2 linked regions of the Cycloclasticus pugetii PS-1 genome follow. The protein of the gene in region 2 interacts with the protein of the main gene of each other region in a pairwise test. Links are inferred from orthologs where the notes say so. Each region holds a gene or a part of one and is shown on either strand. Other genes may lie near its edges. The genes, in order: ftsZ and CYCPU_RS0109055.

Evidence for each region.
Region 1: the proteins of CYCPU_RS0109055 (region 2) and ftsZ interact in binary tests that used the Escherichia coli proteins (3 or more experiments, as listed by UniProt). The link is inferred for Cycloclasticus pugetii PS-1 from one-to-one orthologs.

What each region holds. Positions count from the first base shown.
Region 1 is NZ_ARVU01000001.1:372,458-383,022, reverse strand. The notes cover bases 5,366-8,342. They hold ftsZ (cell division protein FtsZ), read right to left. Parts: upstream 7,449-8,342; coding sequence 6,282-7,448; downstream 5,366-6,281. Other genes in these bases: ftsA (cell division protein FtsA), read right to left, coding at 7,498-8,342; lpxC (UDP-3-O-acyl-N-acetylglucosamine deacetylase), read right to left, coding at 5,366-6,121. In the rest of the region: bifunctional glutamate N-acetyltransferase/amino-acid acetyltransferase ArgJ, read right to left, coding at 1-938; preprotein translocase subunit SecA, read right to left, coding at 1,032-3,686; CYCPU_RS0101880 (M23 family metallopeptidase), read right to left, coding at 3,826-4,737; CYCPU_RS0101875 (DciA family protein), read left to right, coding at 4,765-5,205; more of lpxC, read right to left, coding at 5,207-5,365; more of ftsA, read right to left, coding at 8,343-8,727; CYCPU_RS0101855 (cell division protein FtsQ/DivIB), read right to left, coding at 8,733-9,524; CYCPU_RS0101850 (D-alanine--D-alanine ligase), read right to left, coding at 9,521-10,459; murB (UDP-N-acetylmuramate dehydrogenase), read right to left, coding at 10,456-10,565. UniProt on the Escherichia coli protein: Essential cell division protein that forms a contractile ring structure (Z ring) at the future cell division site. The regulation of the ring assembly controls the timing and the location of cell division.
Region 2 is NZ_ARVU01000001.1:1,850,440-1,860,827, reverse strand. Bases 2,960-5,759 are described here. They hold CYCPU_RS0109055 (rod shape-determining protein), read right to left. Parts: upstream 4,982-5,759; coding sequence 3,938-4,981; downstream 2,960-3,937. Other genes in these bases: gatA (Asp-tRNA(Asn)/Glu-tRNA(Gln) amidotransferase subunit GatA), read left to right, coding at 5,481-5,759; gatC (Asp-tRNA(Asn)/Glu-tRNA(Gln) amidotransferase subunit GatC), read left to right, coding at 5,105-5,392; mreC (rod shape-determining protein MreC), read right to left, coding at 3,034-3,909; mreD (rod shape-determining protein MreD), read right to left, coding at 2,960-3,044. Also shown: rod shape-determining protein RodA, read right to left, coding at 1-726; mrdA (penicillin-binding protein 2), read right to left, coding at 723-2,552; more of mreD, read right to left, coding at 2,559-2,959; more of gatA, read left to right, coding at 5,760-6,944; Asp-tRNA(Asn)/Glu-tRNA(Gln) amidotransferase subunit GatB, read left to right, coding at 6,947-8,380; CYCPU_RS0109035 (hypothetical protein), read left to right, coding at 8,430-8,780; CYCPU_RS0109030 (M67 family metallopeptidase), read right to left, coding at 8,808-9,230; prmC (peptide chain release factor N(5)-glutamine methyltransferase), read right to left, coding at 9,246-10,079; prfA (peptide chain release factor 1), read right to left, coding at 10,101-10,388. UniProt on the Escherichia coli protein: Forms membrane-associated dynamic filaments that are essential for cell shape determination. Acts by regulating cell wall synthesis and cell elongation, and thus cell shape.

The sequences.
Region 1 (10,565 bases), 1.5 Mb from region 2 along the record:
AAGGCGGTTTTCACTAATGGTGAATGCGCAACCGTATAAGCCACTTCCTTTGCATCACTTGCTGTATAAGCTTGTTCAACCTGAACGTTTATTAGTTTTGTAGCGCCCTCTCCATCTCTTACAATTGCTTCGGCCAAATAACTACACAGCTGTTTTAATGCTGCTAAAAACACTGGGTACCGTTTATCACTTTGCGTCTCAATCGGCTCTATATCAGCCGCTGCGGTTGCCATTAATACGACAGCATCGTTTGTTGACGTATCACCATCTACCGAAATACTGTTAAAAGAGACATCCACAGCCTCCTTCAGCATAACCTCGAGGATTTTTCTGCCAATCGGCATGTCAGTCGCAACATAAGATAGCATCGTCGCCATATCTGGCCTTATCATGCCTGAGCCTTTTGCAATGCCCGTTATGGTGACCTCTGTGCCATCCAACTGCAATGTACGAGAGCAGCCTTTTTCACAGGTATCGGTTGTCATAATGGCTACAGCCGCTTTTTGCCAATGCTGTTCGCTTAAGGTATCTACTGCCGTTTGCAAACCACCTACAAGCTTGTCTACTGGTAACGGTTCACCAATCACTCCTGTTGAAAACGGTAATACCTGTGTTTCTTTAGCATTCACCTTGCTTGCAAGTTCTGCACAGCATGTTTGCGCTGTCAACAAACCTGCGCCGCCCAAACCAGCATTTGCATTGCCTGAATTAATCAGTAGATAACGTGGAGAGTCTTCGGCTAAATGTTTTTTAGCCACTGTAACGGGCGCTGCACAAAATTTATTTTTTGTAAAAACAGCCGCAACCTGTGTTTGCGCAGTCAGTTCAAATAGCGTTAGGTCGTCACGTACAGTTTGTGAAATACCCGCTGATGCGGTGCCAATGCGAACACCTGATATTGCTTTTAATTCTAAAGGGACAGTTCCGCCTACAGGCATGATTAAGCTCCTAATAAACAGTTATAGATATAAAGTTAAGTAGCCCTTAGACTATAAAAAGCCACCTTACTCAAACGAGCGCTTAACGTAGCCTCACAGCTTGCCGTGGCACTGTTTAAATTTCTTGCCAGAACCGCATGGGCAAGGGTCATTCCGGCCAATTTTTTTATCCGAACGTTTAAAAGGCTGTGCCTTGTCGGCTTGCTCATCGTTCTTTTCTTCACCTAAGGCATTTGCATCATCATGCTTGTATTCCATGGTTTGATGAATACGACGTTGCTCATCAACGGCTTGAACATCTTCTTCTGCACGAACTTGGACCTTTGTTACCAACTGAACAACATCTCTTTTTAATGTATCTAATAGCGATGTGAAGAGCTCAAAGGCCTCGCGTCTATATTCCTGTTTCGGATCTTTTTGTGCATAACCACGTAGATGAATACCCTGTCTTAAATGTTCCATCGCACCTAAGTGATCCCTCCACAACGAATCTAATGTTTGCAGCATCACCGATTTTTCAAAGTGCCGAAGCACCTCTGCACCTGCTAATATTTCTTTTTTTGCATAGTCATCGCTGATTGTTTTTAGGATTAGCTCGCGCAGACTGTCTTCATGCAAGCTATCATCTGTATCTAATAGCTCTTGAATATTAAGCTTGCAGGAGAACTCATCCTCAAGAGCAGCCTGTAAGCCTGCAATATCCCATTGCTCTTCGATTGATTGTGCTGGAATATACACATCAATTAATTGGTTAACGACATCTTCACGTATAGAAACAATAGTATCGGCAATATCTGATGCCTCCATAATTTCATTACGTTGATCATAAATCACTCGACGTTGATCATTCGCCACATCATCGTATTGAAGAAGTTGCTTACGAATATCGAAGTTATGCCCTTCTACTTTACGTTGAGCATTTTCAATCGCTTTACTCACCCAAGGGTGCTCAATCGACTCACCTTTTTCTAAACCCAGTTTTTGCATCAAACCAGATACACGTTCTGAGGCAAAAATTCGCATTAAGCTGTCTTCTAACGATAAGTAAAAACGACTTGCACCAGGGTCACCTTGACGCCCTGACCGGCCCCTTAGCTGATTATCTATCCGGCGCGACTCATGCCTTTCTGTACCAATTACACGGAGACCACCGGCATCTAGTACTGCCTGATGCTTTTTTTGCCATACTTCAGATGACTCGTCTTCGCTCTTGCCACCCAAAACAATATCGGTCCCTCGTCCGGCCATATTAGTCGCAATAGTGACCGCCCCTAAAGCACCGGCATTGGCAATAATTTGTGCTTCACGTTCATGCTGTTTAGCATTAAGCACCTCATGAGGCACCTTCTTCTTGGTTAGGCTGGACGATATATATTCAGAAACTTCAATAGAGGTTGTACCCACTAATACTGGCTGCTTTCGTTGGTAGCAATCTTCGATATCCTCAATAACCGCTTCGTATTTTTCTTTCGCTGTTAAATAAATAAGATCCCCGGCGTCTTCACGCGCCATCCCACGGTGTGTTGGAATAACAATAACTTCCAAACCATAAATTTGTTGAAACTCAAATGCTTCGGTGTCTGCAGTACCGGTCATTCCCGATAATTTGTCATACATCCTAAAATAATTTTGGAATGTAATAGACGCCATCGTTTGGTTTTCACTTTGAATTTTAACGCCTTCTTTTGCCTCTACTGCTTGATGAAGCCCCTCGCCCCAGCGCCGGCCCGGCATTGTTCTTCCAGTAAACTCATCAACAATAACCACTTGACCATTTTGAATAATGTAATCGACATCTTTGTGATACAGCGCACTGGCTCGTAATGCAGCATATACATGATGCATCAACCCAATATTAGTGGCATCGTATAGGCTTTCATTTTCACTTAATAGGCCGCTACTGGTCAGTAGTTCTTCAATTTTTTCATGGCCTAACTCTGTCAAAAAGACTTGTTTCGACTTCTCATCAACGGTGTACTCACCACCCTCTTGCGACTCAACCTCTTCTGTAAGGTCTTTTACCAACTCGTTAAGCTTGATATATAAATCACTTTTATCATCTGTTGGGCCTGAAATAATCAGTGGTGTTCTTGCTTCATCAATTAAGATTGAATCAACCTCATCAACGATCGCGTAATGCAGCTCACGTTGAACCTTGTCTTCGACACCAAATGCCATATTGTCTCGAAGGTAATCAAAGCCAAACTCATTATTAGTGCCGTATGTAATATCTGCTGCATAGGCTTCGCGTCGCTGTTCAGGGCTCATCGAATTGACGATCACACCCGTTGTCATGCCTAAGAAGGCGAACAACTGCCCCATCCATTGTGAATCACGTTCAGCCAAGTAATCATTCACTGTCACCATATGAACGCCCTTACCGGGCAATGCATTCAAATAGGCTGATAACGTGGCAACCAGTGTTTTACCTTCACCGGTTTTCATTTCGGCGATGCGTCCATCATGAAGCACCATCCCGCCAATTAGCTGCACATCAAAATGACGCATGCCTAAGGCGCGAACACCAGCTTCTCTAACCACTGCAAACGCTTCAACGATTAATGCGTCGAGTGTTTCACCTTGTTCAAGTCGAGCACGAAATTCATCCGTTTTCGCTTTCAACTCAGTGTCACTTAAGGCACTGATTGATGCTTCAATCTCATTAATTTTTTTAACGGTTTTTTGTTTTGCTTTTACCAACCGATCATTACGACTACCAAAAACTTTCTTTACGATATTTGAAATCATTACAAATAAACTTTAGTGTGAAACGAAAAACCAAATGATACCGCATATGGTTCACTGAAACCTGCTTTTTAGGCCCATTCAAGCCCTATTCATAACGCTTTAAATCAGAATGTAAAAGGACGTAGGAGTAAGTACTGCCTTAGCTTGAAGAATACAGGTATTTACGAGGATTCACCTTCTTACCGTTGCGCATTACTTCAAAGTGAACATGTGGCCCGGTAGAATGACCCGTTGACCCCATTTTAGCGATAACATCATTTTGTTTAACGACATCGCCTAATTTGACCACTATTTCCTTATTATGCCCATAGCGGGTGACGTACCCTGAGCCATGGTCAATTTCAATTAAATAACCATAACCGCCTTTTTTCCCCGCGTAGGTCACCAAGCCAGATGCAGCGGCTAAAACACTGGTCCCTGTCTTGCCTGCAATATCGACACCATGGTGGAATTTTTTCTTGCCAGTAAATGGATCTGCTCGGTAACCGTAATACGATGACAACCATCCTTTTGCGACTGGTAACCCTGCTGGGCGAACCTCTTTAGACAACTCTTTATTTGCCGAAAAAACACCCAATAACGTTAATTGTTTTTCGCGTAAAGATAACTGTTTATCGAGTACTTGAATATCATGCAGCAATTGGTTTTCTGTAAAACTTTCTGCTGAGTCCGGCAAATCTGCACTGCCGATAGCTGGTAATTCGTCAAAATTAAATTCTGACGCCGTTAAATTAGCCTTCTTAACAAGGTGTTCACCAACCGCATTCAGCCTCGTCAATTGTGCTTGCATTTGCCCAACTCGTAAGGCAAGGTTATCCAGCGTATTTTGAGTTTTCTCGCGCACTCTTTCCAGCTCTATTCGCTGGGTTAATAACTCTTGAGATACCTTCCCTGATTGTTCGGTTAACCTAACTTCGGTCACCGATGGCATATACCAATAAACTGCTAGTAATAGAATAAAGCTACCAAGTAACCCATAGATAACTTTTTGCTGGATCGCAGAAAAGTTGATGGTTTTCTTTTTACCTTTTGTTAACAGTATAATTTGCATATTATTTATTTTTTATCTTAACAACATATGTTTAAACAACCTTTCAAAAACAACAAGTCATCCTTGAATGGTTTACAGCATATTCAGCAAAGCTTACATCAACAAAAAACACTTCTGCGTCTTGTTCAACGATCAATAACTGAAGATTTGGCAGCTCATTGTTTGCATGTCACCGCCAGTAAAAACACGGTAATCTTATTCACCGACTCTTCTGTCTGGGCTTCAAAACTACTGTATCTACGCCAACCTATTCTAAACGCCTTATCAAATTACTTTGGTGAACGGGTTCGTACTTTAAAGGTTAAAGTGCTATCTAAGCACACAGCAAAAACACCGCTTTTGCCTAAATCGCCATCCAGTCATACATTGAAGTGTCTTACAGAAGCCAACGATTCAGAACAGGCAGACTCGTTAACCCATTCCATGAATAAACTCATCAAGACACTACAAAAAAACAAGCTATCTTAGTTTAAACACCCGCAGGTAATGGCTCTATATATGAAATAGGGAATTGGTCATCTTCTTCAAACGTTACTTCTTCCCAAGCATCCTCTTGAACCAACAACTCTCTTAATAACTTATTATTAAGCTCGTGCCCCGATTTATGGCCATGAAACTCACCAATCAAGCTATGCCCTAGTAAGTATAGGTCACCAATAGCGTCCAAAATTTTGTGTTTCACAAATTCATCTTCATAACGCAGGCCATCTTCGTTTAAGACTCTAAAATCATCGACGACAATGGCATTATCCATGCTTCCACCCAACGCTAAGTTGCGTTGACGTAACATTTCAATATCCTTCATAAAACCAAAGGTACGTGCACGGCTTATCTCTTTAACGAATGAAGTTGAAGAAAAATCAATAATCGCCTCTTGTGTACGCGATTTAAATACTGGGTGATCAAACTCAATACTAAACCCGACCTTAAAGCCTTCAAAAGGGACAAAGCTCGCCCACTTATCGCCATCCTCTACTCGGACTTCTTTTTTGATACGAATATAGCGTTTCGCTGCGTTTTGTTCTTCTATACCAGCCGATTGTAGTAAAAAGACAAACGGGCCTGCACTGCCATCCATGATCGGCACCTCAGCAGCACTTAAATCAATGTAAATATTATCAATACCCAATCCAGCGATGGCCGACAACAAGTGTTCAACAGTAGAGACTCGTACGTCACCTTGTATCAAGGTGGTTGATAATTGTGTGTCACCTACATTTTCTGCTTTTGCTGGAATAACGACTGCTTCGTCAAAATCTATTCTGCGAAAAACAATACCGGCATTGACGCCTGCAGGGCGCAACGTTAAATAAACCTTTTCGCCACTGTGTAAACCAACACCCGTAGCACGAATCACGTTTTTCAGCGTTCGTTGTTTAATCATTTAAAACTCCCAAGCAGATAAATTCAATTTATTTTTATTGTCATTATTGCGGGATATTAACACATTTTGCAATTTAACAATAAGCCATGCATTGCCACGTACTCAGTTATTTTACCGCCCTCAACACATTTCAATATCCAAGGGCGGTTCACGGTCTCAACTAATCGGCTTGCCTTCTTAAAAACGCAGGTATATCCAAATAAGCAGGGTCTAAGGTATTATCTATACCACTGGTTTTTTGATCCGCCATTTCCGCTTTTCCATCACGCATGATTGTTGGAATATCAAAATCCTCTTCCTTCAGGTCAGCCGTTTTAATGGCTTCTCTTTTCACTTGAACAATCGGCGTTGGTTCTTCAGCCACTTTTGCCTTGCCACCTAAACCAGTTGCAACAACAGTTACTCGCATTTCGTCTGACAAATCAGGATCAATAACCGTACCGACAACGACATTCGCATCATCCGATGCAAAATCTCTAATCGCTTGACCGACCTCTTCAAATTCACCTATAGACATATCTAATCCAGCCGTGATATTCACTAAAATACCGCGAGCGCCTTGTACATTGATATCTTCTAACAAGGGGCTGTGAATGGCCGCTTCTGCAGCTTCGCGTGCTCTAGATTCTCCTTTTGCATTACCTGTTCCCATCATCGCATCACCCATTTCTGACATAACAGTTCTAACGTCAGCAAAGTCGACATTAATCAAGCCAGGGCAGGTTATTAATTCTGCAATCCCTTGTACAGCGCCTAGCAAAACATCATTCGCCGCTTTAAAGGCATTTAGCAGACTCATTTCTTTGCCCAGTACGTGCAATAACTTTTCATTCGGAATAGTAATTAATGAATCAACGTGAAGTGCTAATTCCTCTATCCCTTGTTCTGCCAATAACATTCTTTTTTTGCCTTCAAATGGGAAAGGCTTAGTCACTACAGCTACTGTTAAGATACCCATTTCTTTTGCTATTTCGGCCACTATTGGCGCAGCACCTGTCCCTGTTCCACCACCCATTCCTGCTGTGATAAAGACCATATCAGAACCGACGATTACTTCTTGAATTCGCTCTCTATCTTCAATCGCTGCTTGACGGCCCACTTCAGGGTTCGCGCCTGCACCCAAGCCTTTTGTACTATTATTACCTAACTGCAATACCGTTTTAGCTGGTGTGTCTTTTAGAGCTTGCGCATCTGTGTTGGCGCAAATAAATTCCACACCATCTATTGCACTATTAACCATGTGATTCACGGCATTGCCACCGCCACCGCCAACACCAATGACTTTAATTACTGCATTTTGTGTATGTGCATCCATTAATTCAAACATATCAATTCCCCTATCTTGTTAATCTAAATACTAAAGTCTCTATTTATCGTTAAAAATTACCTTGAAACCAGCTCTTCATCTTTTCCCACATAGCTTCAAAACCATTTTTCACCTCTCCACCACTTGCCACACTATTTTGCTGCCCAAACAACAACAACCCAACACTGGTTGCATATATCGGATTACGAACCACCTCGCTTAAACCAGACACATACTGCGGATAACCCAGGCGAACGGGCATGTGGAATACCTCTTCTGCCAATTCAACCAATCCCTCTACCTTTGCACTGCCGCCCGTTAGCACAATCCCTGCGGCAACAATGTCCTCGTAGCCCGAGCGCCTCAGCTCAGCCTGTACAAGCATCATTAATTCCTCATAGCGAGGCTCAATAATTTCAGCCAAATTTCCACGTGAAATTTTTCGTGCCGGCCGATCGCCTATGCTTGGCACATCAATCATTTCGTCCTCTTGAACTAATTGAGTCAGCGCACATGCATATTTCAACTTAATTTCATCGGCATGCTGGGTAGGCGTCCGTAATGCAACAGCGATATCATTAGTAACTTGGTCTCCGGCAATTGGAATAACCGCGGTGTGGCGAATAAAGCCATCACAAAAAACTGCAATATCCGTCGTGCCACCACCAATATCAACCAAACAAACGCCCAGTTCTTTTTCATCATCCGTGAGCACCGAACTGCTCGATGCCAGCTGCTCTAAAATGATATCGCCTACTTCTAAACCACAACGCCTTACACATTTAATAATATTCTGCGCTGCACTCACTGCGCCGGTCACAATATGTACTTTTGCTTCCAGCCTGATGCCCGCCATTCCAACAGGCTCTTTAATGCCCTCTTGTCCATCGATAATGAATTCTTGTGGCATGATGTGAAGAATCTTTTGATCCGCAGGAATAACCACTGCCCTTGCCGCATCAATCACTCTCTCTATGTCTGATGGAATCACTTCGCTTTCTTTAATACCCACCACGCCACTGGAGTTCAAGCTACTGATGTGACTGCCTGCTATCCCCACAAATACTGAGTGAATTTGACACCCCGCCATCAACTCAGCCTCTTCTACAGCGCGTTGAATTGAATGCACTGTAGACTCGAGGTTAACCACCACGCCTTTTTTCAAACCTCGCGAACTATTGGTTCCGATACCGATGACATCAATCGTTCCATCTGGGGTTATTTCCCCCACAATGGCCGCCACTTTAGATGTACCTATATCTAAACCAACAATTAAATTCTTATCACTGTTTTTCTTCATTGTTCTTAGCCTTTAACTGGCTGATCCTTTTTCAATTTTAATGCGGCTATTTGCTCAACCCGGTCAGCAAATTTATAACCGTCTTTCCACTGTACGGACACCCCATTTGGGTAACGCAAATCCACCTTCGCAAGCTGATCTATCAAACTGCCTTCCAGCGATGCCAATAACCTTAATGATTTACCAATTGCCTGTTCAGGCGACTGATGACCCACACTTACTTTTATGCCATTGCTCATTACTGCCGACCAACTACCGTGCTCTGCTAAACTCAATTTGCTGACTTGAATACCCGTGCTTTTTATTGCGTTATTAACTTTTCTATATTCTTCAAGTATCGCCTGACTACTCGTCTCCACGCCTGATAAACTTGGCAATGTTTCTAAGCTTTTATCAAATACCGGTTTAAATACCTCGCCCTGTGTATTCAGCAAGGCCGTTTTATTCCAAATCGCAGCAGGCTTTTGTTCCACCAAGGTCAACACAATAGTATCTGGCCACACACGCCTAATTGTTGCTTTATTCACCCAGGGTAAGGCCGTCGCGTGTTTAACAATTTCACTGCTATTCATCGCGAAATACCCGGTATCAACTAATGCTGATAACGATGTTGAAATATCCTCAGCTGTCACATAATTTAATTCACCACCGATACGCACCTGTTTAATGGGCATCGTGCTTGGTTGCATTAACCAGCTAACGAACTGCCATACAACAATCGCTACTATTAGAGAAAGAACGCTCTTTTTAACCAACACTTCATTTTGCTGAAGCAAATCAATCATCACACTCTTCATGCCCCCTCCTTCGCAAAGCTGGTTTCCAATATCTGCCAAACTAATGTATTAAAATCAATACCTGCCTGTTTTGCGGCCATTGGGACTAAGCTGTGGTCGGTCATTCCAGGTACCGTATTTATTTCTAATAACTGCGGCTTACCTTGTGCATCTAACATTAAATCAACGCGCCCCCAACCTTCAGCAGCCAACAACTTAAAGGCTTTAATCGATAAGTGTTGTAAGGCTTGTTCTTGTTCAGCAGTTAGCCCACAGGGGCAATGGTATTGAGTTGTTTCTGCCTGATATTTCGCTTCGTAATCATAAAACTCATTAGGGGTTTCCAATCTAATCACTGGCAACGCTTTATCTGCTAGTACAGCCACGGTGTACTCTGCTCCTTCAACCCACTGCTCTGCCATAACATCACAGGTAAATTTCATTGCTTTTTTATACGCTTCACGAAGCTGCTCTATGGTATTTGCTTTTGCCATCCCCAAACTAGAGCCTTCTAGCGCTGGTTTAACCATGACTGGAAAACCTAGCGCAACTACGCATGCATCTATATCGGATTCTTTTTCTAGCACCATCCATTTTGGTGTTGGAAGCCCAGCACCCAGCCAACAGTTTTTTGTTCTTAACTTATCCATGCCCAATGCAGACCCCAATACACCACTCCCTGTGTAGGGAATGCCAATTAGTTCTAAAGCACCTTGCAATTGGCCATCTTCTCCACCACGCCCGTGCATAATATTAAAAACACGGTCTATACCTTTTTCTTTTAACTCCATGATGTCAGAGGCTGCCGTATCAAACTTAATCGCATCAACCCCCTGTGATTTAAGGGCCGACAAAACGGCCTCACCACTTAATAATGAAATGTCACGCTCAGCAGCATGCCCACCCATTGCCACAGCAACCTTGCCAAAAGATTTAGCGGATTGAATAGTGCTCATTGCGCCTTTTCCTCACCGATAATACGAACTTCTGTTTCAAGCAAAACACCCTGATTTTTATGCACCTGACCTTTGACATATTCAATGAGACGTTCAATGTCCTTAG
Region 2 (10,388 bases):
TTTTGATTGAATAATGTGGTAACCAGCCCCTAATGGGTCTTCTTCTGGGCTCAAAAAGGTAAGAACCCGTTGTTTTTGATAGTCTTTCATAAAACTCCATAGAACAGGGGCGAGTCCTGCGCCAGTTGCTATGACGCCGATGATGATCTTCCATGAAATGCCGGCAAGAAACAGCACGGTTAATCCCGAGCTGGCTATTAAGATAGCGGTACCGAGGTCAGGTTGTTTGGCAATTAAGACGGTAGGGATAGCTATAAAAACAGTGGCGAGACCGACATGTTTGTGACTGGGAGGTAGTCGCCGTTCTGCTAGGTACCAAGCCACCATCATGGGGGTTGCCAGTTTCAGTAATTCAGAGGGTTGAAAGCGAAAGAAGCCTAGGTCTAGCCAACGTTGAGCGCCTTTCCCCATATCACCAACAAATAACACGCCCAGTAATAAGAGCGTGCCGAGAAAAAATAACCAAGGAGCAAACATTTTTAACGCATGAGGTGGCACTTGAGCAATGATAAACATGGCAAAAAAGGCAACAGCTAATCGAGTGGCTTGCCTGTTTAATAATCCAATATTTTGGTGTTCGGCGCTCATCAAAATAAGAATGCCAATAGACGATAAGAGGGCCAGTAGAATGAGCAAGGTGAGGTCAATATGCAATCGCTGAAAGAGGCTCTCTTTGCGATGATGATAGAGGCTCATTTGTGAGGCTTTTTGGAAAGACCAATTCATGGGGTAACTTGTATATATTGATCGAAAATAGAACGGGCAATAGGCGCAGCAACCGAGCCACCATGACCACCGTTCTCTACCACGATAGCAACGGCTAATTGAGGCTCACGTGCGGGTGCAAAAGCGATAAAAAGGGCATGGTCTTTGAGGTGTTCTTGCACATTTTCCTCATCATATTTTTCATCTTGTTTGATGGTAAACACTTGAGCAGTTCCCGTTTTGCCAGCTATTTTGTAGGGCGCACCTTCCCTAATTTTTCGAGCAGTGCCACGCGCACCGTTAACGACATCATACATGGCATCAATAATGGTATTCCAATGCTGAGGGTTATTTAATGTAATTGGCAGGGTGGTTGATGTTTGCTGAGGCTTATCATTAATTTTAGCAACGAGTGATGGAATATGTGTGGAGCCTTTGTTAGCAATAAGAGCCGTTGCATGGGCTAACTGAAGGGGTGTGGTTAAATTGAAACCTTGCCCTATGCCAGCAATCAATGTCTCGCCAGGATACCAGACCTGATTTCGTGTGCGTTTCTTCCACTCTCTTGAGGGCAATAAGCCCGATCTTTCGCCCAGAATGTCAATGCCTGTTTTTTGCCCAAAACCAAATTTTTGCAGAAAGTCATGCATCCGATCAATTTTTAACTCATGGGCCAATATATAGTAATAAACATCGCACGACTGAACGATTGAGTCATGAAGCGTGGTCATACCATGCCCAGTTTTTTTCCAATCACGGTATTTATGTGTTTGTTTGGGTAGTTGATAGAAGCCTGGGCAGAAGATTCTTTGATGTGGGTGAACGGTTTTGTAATCGAGGCCGGCGAGCGCTAAAAATGGCTTTAAGGTAGACCCTGGGGGATATTGCCCTCGAAGAAAGCGGTTAAATAAAGGGCGTTTTGAAGAGTTTTGTAATTGGCTGTATGAGGCTTGATCGATACCTTTAGCAAACAAGTTAGCATTGAAGCCTGGTTTGCTCACCAAGGCGCGAACTGCGCCAGTACGAGTATCTATTGCGGCAACACTTCCGGTGTAATCACCGAGTGCGTCGTGAGCGATTTTTTGTAGCTCAATATCTAGATTCAAAGTTAGATCGCTACCTGATAATGGTGGTGTGTAGCTGAGGACTTTTAATGATCTGCCTTGTGCTGTGTTTTCGGTTTGCTGGTATCCAACATAACCATGTAATTCAGTTTCGTAAGTTCTTTCAATGCCGGTTTTTCCAATAAATCGAGTCCCTCGGTAGTTGGCTGGCTCAATAGTTTTCAGCTCTTGTTCATTAATGGCGCCGACATAACCCACTACATGTGCGGTTAGCTCAGGGAAAGGGTAGTGTCTTAATGGACGTGCCTGTATGTCAACACCGGGAAATAAGTGACGGTTGGCAGAAAAAATAGCCACTTCCTGATCGTTTAATCGATTTCTAATGGAGACGCTAGCGAAGCGTTTTTGCTGTTTTCTACGTTTTTCAAATAACGCCAGTTCATCTTTAGAAATGGGTAATAAGGCGCTCAAGCGTTCGAGGGTGTTCGCAAGGTCTGGCGTTTGTTCCGGTACTAATTCAAGACTATAAGTAGGGTTGTTTTCAGCAAGAACGCGACCTTTTGTATCGAAAATTAAACCACGAACAGGACTAATAACTGATAGTTTTACGCGGTTATTTTGAGCGAGGTCTACATACTTCTCATGTGTTGCAATTTGTAAATAGGTAAGACGGGCAATCAGCGCAAAAAATAAAATAAGAACAAAAACGATCAATGTGGTGGCTCGCAATAGGAAAAGGCGATTTTCCTGGAGTGAGCTCTTGAGGTCGAAGCGAGTGTTCATGTGAGGTTACTGTACTTTAAAGTGTCTTCTGATGAGGCGTAAGACAGCAAATATAGCAGGCCATACCAGCGCGCTAAAAAGAACTTGAAGCCCATGTTGGTAAGTATACTCAATGTGAACAATAAAGTGGTTAAGCCATAAAGAGAGTAGTTTTATGCACCCTAAGAACATTAAAATAAGCGTAGATTGTTGCCACACAGGATAATTTCTTAGGCGTGAATAAAGAGAGTGGCTAAAAAAAGAAGCGGTACTGAATATTAGCGCATTTTGTCCGAGCAAACTGCCTGTTAAAACATCGAACAGTAGGCCGGTTGAAAAACCAGTCAAGATACTAACTTTATGCGGTAAAGCGATGCTCCAGTAGATTAATGTTAGCAACGTCCAGCTGGGCATTAATATAGCCAAATGGTCAGGCCAAGGTGCAATGCTAAGGGCCATGGAAAAAAATAAAGTTAAGCCAATGATGGTACCGCCAGAGGATTTAGCGTGCATTGTCTGTGGGTACTTCTGGTTCTTCAGGGGCGCCTGATAAAATAGGAATGGGCTGTTGTTGGCTCCATACCAATAAAATGTCACGAGTGCTGTCTATTTTGGCGACAGTTTTAGCCTCGGCATGCATGAAAGCTTCTCCTGGCAGCGGGGCCAGTTTGGTGACGGTGGCAACAGGGTAACCAGATGGGAAAACACCGCCCAGTCCAGATGTCGTTAATAAATCGCCTATCTTGATGTCAGCATTATGGGGTAGGTATGGTAGCGTTAATGTATTTTTTAGTCCGCTACCAGAGGCAATGGTTCTTAAGCCTGTTCGGTTTATTTCAACAGGTATAGCATGATTGGGGTCAGTAATCAGGATGATAGACGAAGTGAGCGGGTGAACGTTGGTAATCTGACCGAGTACACCGTCTTCGTTGAGGGCGGCTTGTCCTTTATAAAGGTCGAAACGACTGCCTTTATCAATCACAATATTGGTTGTGTTTGGGTGTTGGTTTACTTTAATAAGAGACGCTGAAATAAATTGTTCTCCAATTTTGAATGAAGACTCCAATAAGCTATGCAACCGGGTATTTTCTGTTTCAAGCGCCTCAAATTTTTGCAGTTTGACTTTAAGAAATAATAACTCATCTTTTAGGCGTTGATTTTCGTCAGCTAATTCAGATAACTCTGTTGTGCTTTCAGTCAGCCAGGCATAGAGCTGGCTAGGCAGGTCCACAACGATGAGAACAGGGTGAACGATAAAAGAAAGGCTGTCTTTAAGGCGCGTAAGTTGGTTCGTTTGCTGTGCAAGTAGCAAAAGCAAAATAGAAATAACGGCGGCGGCAATATAGCGTGTGCTGGTAGCAGGACCTTTTGAGAAAATTGGTTTTATGGCGAATAACCTCTTATTCTTACTCTAATGCAAACGTATTAGGCCCTTTTTCATTGATCAACTCTAGTACTTTGCCCCCACCTCGCGCAACGCAAGTTAGAGGGTCGTCAGCTGTGCGAACAGGTACGCCTGTTTCTTCATGGATAAGCTCATCTAAACCATACAGTAATGCACCGCCACCGGTTAGCACAATGCCATTTTCAGCAACGTCAGCGCTTAGCTCTGGGGGAGTTTGCTCGAGAGCTTGTTTCACAGCACTAACAATGGCGGTAACAGGTTCTTGTAATGACTCTAAAATTTCATTACTGTTAAGCGTAAAGCTTCGGGGAATGCCCTCTGCTAGGTTTCGACCCGTAACGGTCATTTCCTTAACTTCATTCGCTGGGTAAGCTGAGCCAATCGTGTGTTTAATTCTTTCGGCGGTCGATTCACCGACGATAGTGCCGTAATTACGTCGAACGTAATTGATAATCGCTTCGTCAAAACGGTCACCACCAACGCGAATTGACTCCGAGTAGACGATACCATTGAGTGATAAAACGGCGATTTCTGATGTGCCGCCACCAATATCTAATACCATGGAGCCGCGCGCCTCATCTATCGGTAAGCCTGCACCAACTGCCGCTGACATTGGCTCCTCAATTAAATATACTTCACGTGCACCAGCACCTGATGCCGATTCTCGAATGGCTCTTCGTTCAACTTGAGTAGAGCCACACGGTACGCAAATAAGCACACGAGGACTAGGACGTAGAAATTTACCTTCATGTACTTTATGGATAAAGTACTGAAGCATTTTTTCAGTGATAGTAAAGTCAGCAATAACACCGTCCTTCATTGGGCGAATCGCGGTGATATTACCAGGTGTTCTACCCAGCATTGCTTTTGCTTCGCTGCCGACAGCGGCAAAGCTTTTTTCGCCACGCACTTTATCTTCTCGAATGGCAACAACAGAGGGTTCATCTAGCACAATGCCTTTGCCAAGTGCATAGATTAGTGTGTTCGCTGTGCCCAAATCGATGGATAAATCGTTGGAAAACATGCCGCGTATTTTTTTAAACATGAATTTTATAAATGTAGGTGGTGAGAATTTTGTACTTTAACAACCCTTTACCTCTTTGGGCAAGGCGCGAATTGTGTTAATTTGCACTGTTTTAAAGTATGAATAAAACAAGGGGGTTATTTTATGCCAATTCAGTCAGAAGATGTACTGAAAATCGCACACTTGGCGAGGCTCGGTATTCAGCACGAGCAGCTTGAGTCATATGCGTCAGACTTGTCGAATATAATGCTGTTAGTTGAGCAAATGAATCAAGTTGATACAACTGATATTGAACCTATGGCCCACCCACTTGATCAGTTTCAACGTTTACGGGCGGATGTGGTATCAGAAAGCAATCAACGTGATATTTTGCAGGACAATGCGCCATCTATTGAAGACGGTTTGTTTTTAGTGCCGCGAGTGATCGATTAGTCGCCCTTTAACGAGGCGGTGTCATTTTTATTTAAACAAAGGCTTATAGCGATAAGCATATATACCTTTTAAACAGTATTGGTAATCAATGTATAACAAATCATTAAAAGAACTGTCCAGCGACCTCCACAACAAACAAATATCCAGTGTTGAGCTTAGTCAATACTTTTTGGAGCGTATCAATCGATACGATGGGGCGTTAAATAGCGTCATTACATTAAATGAAGACGGCGCATTACTTGCAGCTCAACAGGCGGATCAACTAATTGCATCAGGGGATGCCGGCTTGTTAACGGGGATTCCTTTGTTACATAAAGATATCTTTTGTACACAAGGCTTACGAACAAGCTGTGGCTCAAAGATGCTGGATAATTTTATTGCCCCTTATTCGGCAACAGCGGTTAGTAAATTAGAACAAGCTGGTGCGGTGATGTTGGGTAAAACCAATATGGATGAGTTTGCGATGGGCTCGTCAAATGAGACCAGTTTTTATAGTGGAGTAAAAAACCCTTGGGATTTGGAAACGGTCCCAGGTGGCTCATCGGGTGGATCAGCAGCGGCGGTAGCGGCACGTTTGGCGCCGTTGGCTAGTGGTACAGATACAGGTGGATCGATCCGTCAGCCAGCAGCTTTTTGTGGGGTGACGGGTATTAAACCAACCTATGGCCGTGTGTCACGTTACGGCATGATTGCGTTCGCCTCTAGTTTGGACCAAGGTGGTGCGATGGCGAAAAGTGCTGAAGATGCAGCGATCATGCTACAAGCGATGTCTGGTTTTGATGAGAGGGATTCAACCAGTGTTGATAGACCCGTTGATGATTTGTTAAGCGGCTTGGGTGACTCGATCAAAGGCTTGACCGTTGGCTTGCCCAAAGAGTTTTTTACCGATGATCTTGATAGTGATATTCGAGAAAAAGTAGAAGAAGCGGTTGATACCATTCGGTCTGCAGGGGCACATGTGAAAGAAATTAGCCTACCGAATATTAACCTATCAGTGCCTGCTTATTATGTGGTTGCCCCCGCTGAATGTTCTGCTAATTTGTCTCGTTTTGATGGTGTTCGATTTGGGTATCGCTGCGAATCGCCAAAAGACTTAGAGGATCTTTATAAGCGTTCGCGTGGAGAGGGGTTTGGTGACGAGGTAAAACGAAGAGTTATGATTGGCGCTTATGTTTTGTCTGCGGGGTATTACGATGCGTATTATAAAAAAGCTCAACAAGTTCGTCGTTTGATTCAACAAGATTTCGTAGAAGCGTTTAAAGAAGTAGATGTGATCGCTAGTGCAACAGCACCTTCTGTTGCCTTTAAATCAGATGAGAAGAAGGGAGACCCTGTTTCAATGTATCTTTCAGATATTTTTACCATTGGTGTTAATTTAGCAGGCTTGCCTGGAATGTCAGTGCCGTGTGGTTTTGTGGAGAACAAGCCGGTAGGTATGCAGTTGATAGGAAATTATTTTGAAGAGTCTCGCTTGTTAAATGTAGCGCACCAATATCAACAACTGACTGACTGGCATCTTGCGGTGCCGGCTGGATACGAGCAGGAGGTATAAGGATGCAGTGGGAAACAGTTATAGGTCTTGAAATTCATGTTCAGTTAGCGACTCAATCTAAAATTTTCTCGGGTGCTTCAACGGCTTATGGCGCAGAACCTAATACGCAGGCTTGTGCGGTGGACCTTGGGTTACCGGGTACATTGCCGGTGTTGAACGAGCAGGCCGTTCGTTTTGCGGTGAAATTTGGTTTGGCCATTGGTGCGCATATCGCTCCATATTCAGTGTTCGCACGGAAAAACTATTTTTATCCTGACTTGCCTAAGGGTTATCAAACAAGTCAATTTGATAAGCCGATTGTTGGTTTAGGGCGGTTAGATATAGAGGTGGATGGTAAAACAAAAACAATAGGTGTTACGCGGGCTCATTTAGAAGAAGATGCGGGTAAATCGTTGCACGAAGACTATCATGGGATGACGGGAATAGATTTAAATCGAGCAGGAACACCGTTGCTTGAAATTGTTTCTGAGCCGGATATGCGCTCTGCCGCAGAAGCAGTAGCGTATGTTAAAAAACTACATACTCTTGTGCAGTATTTAGGAATTTGCGATGGCAATATGCAGGAAGGTTCTTTTCGTTGCGATGTTAATGTATCAGTCAGACCAGTAGGGCAAGAAGCCTTTGGAACCCGTGCAGAGATAAAAAACTTAAACTCATTTCGTTTTATTGAAAAAGCCATTGCACATGAGGTTGAGCGCCAAATTGATGTGATCGAAACAGGCGGACAAGTGGTTCAAGAGACTCGTTTGTATGATGCTAATAAAGATGAGACACGCTCTATGCGTTCTAAGGAAGAAGCGAACGACTATCGATACTTCCCGTGTCCTGATTTATTACCAGTCGAAATCACAGCAGAGTTGTTGGATGAAGTGCGTAATGACTTGCCAGAATTACCTGCGGCTAAAAAACAACGTTTCCAACAGCAGTATGGTTTAAGTGAGTATGATGCCGACGTATTAACAACACAACGGGCGATGGCAGATTACTACGAAGATGCTGTTAACTTTTCAGATGGAGAGGCGAAGCTTGTTGCTAATTGGGTGATGGGCGAATTGAGCGCAAACTTGAATAACAATAATTTAGATATCCAGCAAAGTCCCTTGAGTGCTGAACGATTAGGAGGCTTGGTTAGACGCATTGCAGATAAGACAATTTCTGGAAAAATCGCTAAGCAAGTCCTTGAGTTTATGTGGAATAGTCAGGATGTTGCAGACGACGTGATTGAGCGAGAAGGTTTGAAACAAATTTCTGACACAGGTGCCTTAGAAAAAATGATTGATCAGCTAATGGCTGATAACGCTCAGCAAGTTGAGCAATATAGAGCCGGTAAAACAAAAATGATAGGCTTCTTTGTTGGTCAGTTGATGAAGCAAACCCAGGGTAAGGCGAATCCACAAGAATTAAATAAATTGCTGGAAAGTAAACTAAAAGGGTAGTTTCTCTTAAAGTGTTACGTTAATTATTAGAATAAATAGCAAGGATGTTATGAGTATATTGAAGGCGTTGAGTGTTTTTATTATCGCGTTATGGTTGGCTGCCTGTGGCCATGCGACTAAAAATGGCGTGGAACTAACTCAAGAAGGGCTGGCGACTAAGACTTTGTCAGCAGAGGAAGCGGAAGTTGAGCAGCAGGTTGCGCGTATATCTGAAAAGCTAAAAGATGAACCAACGGTTAAAGACTGGTTGTTAGTCGGCGATGGAAACATGTATTTGAAAAGATATGATGAAGCTGTTTCAGCCTACAGAGAAGCATATATATTGAGCGACTATGCAGAGGAGCCCAAAAGAAAACTAAAACGAGCAATGTTTTTGGCAACGATAGCGTTAAGTAAATAGCCAATAAGGGATAACCCGGTCTGGTTGTTATTCCTCAACCATTCTTAGGGTTATCTCAACAATATTTTCATCGTGTAATAATTTGAAACAGCGCATCTCTAAGACACCTTTGGTGTTTAGCGAAATAATTAAATAATAGGCTTCGGGGTGTGAAGGCATTTCAGTATCGCTTATTGAAGGCCTAGCGGGTGCGGTGGGGTGCGAGTGGTAGATAGCAAAAACCTCTTCACCCTTATCGCGGATTTCTTTCATTACGCTGATTTGTTCTTCAGGCGCCATTAGAAAACGCTTGCTAGGTGTTTCAGCTATATTTTGAACAGGATGGCAGGTGTACTGACCCGTTTTGTTTTTACTGATAAAACCACAGACCTCGAGGTCTTCTGATAATTGTGCGTTATGAAGTAATTCATTAACGAGTTTTCTAGGTAAGACAATTTCTTTTTCGTGCATTTTTAACCCTAATGTTTATGGTTTTGTGCCTAATGTTGCCCGAACGTGCCCTTGAATATCTTGGAAATGTTGGGTTGATTTAAATCCGTACAATTCTAACAAGTTTTTGACCAAAGTGCCTTGCTGAAAGCCATGCTCAAACAAGATAAGTCCGTTGTGTTTAAGGAAAGACTTTGCTTGCGAGGTAATATGCTCAAGATCCTGTAGGCCTTCGTGTTGAGCAATCAATGCCGAAGAGGGTTCAAAACGAAGGTCGCCTTCTAAAAGGTGAGGGTCATTTGGGCAAATATAAGGTGGGTTACTTATTATTAAATCAAACCTCGTATTGGGCACTGTTTCAAACCAATCGCTACGCAGAAACTGAATATTGTGAACCTTATGTTGCAGGGCATTTTTTTCAGCAATCGCTAAGGCCTTTTGGCTGTTATCAACGGCTGTCACCGAGGCGTTTGGAAACTCTAATGCCAAGGTGATAGCGATGGCGCCGCTACCAGTCCCTAAATCTAATACTGAGAAATATTGGTCGGTAGCGAACGTTTCGTGGGTAATTTCTATGAGTAGCTCGGTGTCGGGTCGAGGAATTAAGACGTCTTTTGAAACGATAAATCGTCGTGACCAAAACTCTCGTTCGCCAACTAAGTAAGCGATCGGCTGCCCTTTTTGTCGCTGTTTAACAAGTCGCTGAAACCTGTCCAGCTTCTCGGTAGTTAGAAGCTCGTCAGGCCAAGCTCTAAAATAGCTACGGTTTTTATTCAGTACGAAGGCTAGTAATACTTCGCTATCAAGCACGCAGCTGTCACTGCTAACCAGTGTTTTTGCAGCTTCTGTAAGAGCCTCTTTTATTGTCAAGGGGGGCTTCAAAACGAGGGTTTATTCTTCTGCGCTTAACTGTGTTAGTTGTTCTGCTTGGTGTTCTTGAATTAATGGGTCGATCACCTGATCTAGTGCGCCTTGCATGATCTCATCTAGTTTATACAGTGTTAAGTTGATGCGGTGGTCGGTAACTCTGCCTTGTGGGTAGTTATAGGTTCGAATGCGTTCAGAGCGATCGCCGCTACCAACTTGCGAACGACGAGACTCAGCTTGTTCAGCATCAGCTTTTTCTTGTTCAGCGGTCATGATTCTGGCCTTTAATAAGGACATCGCGCGAGCCCTATT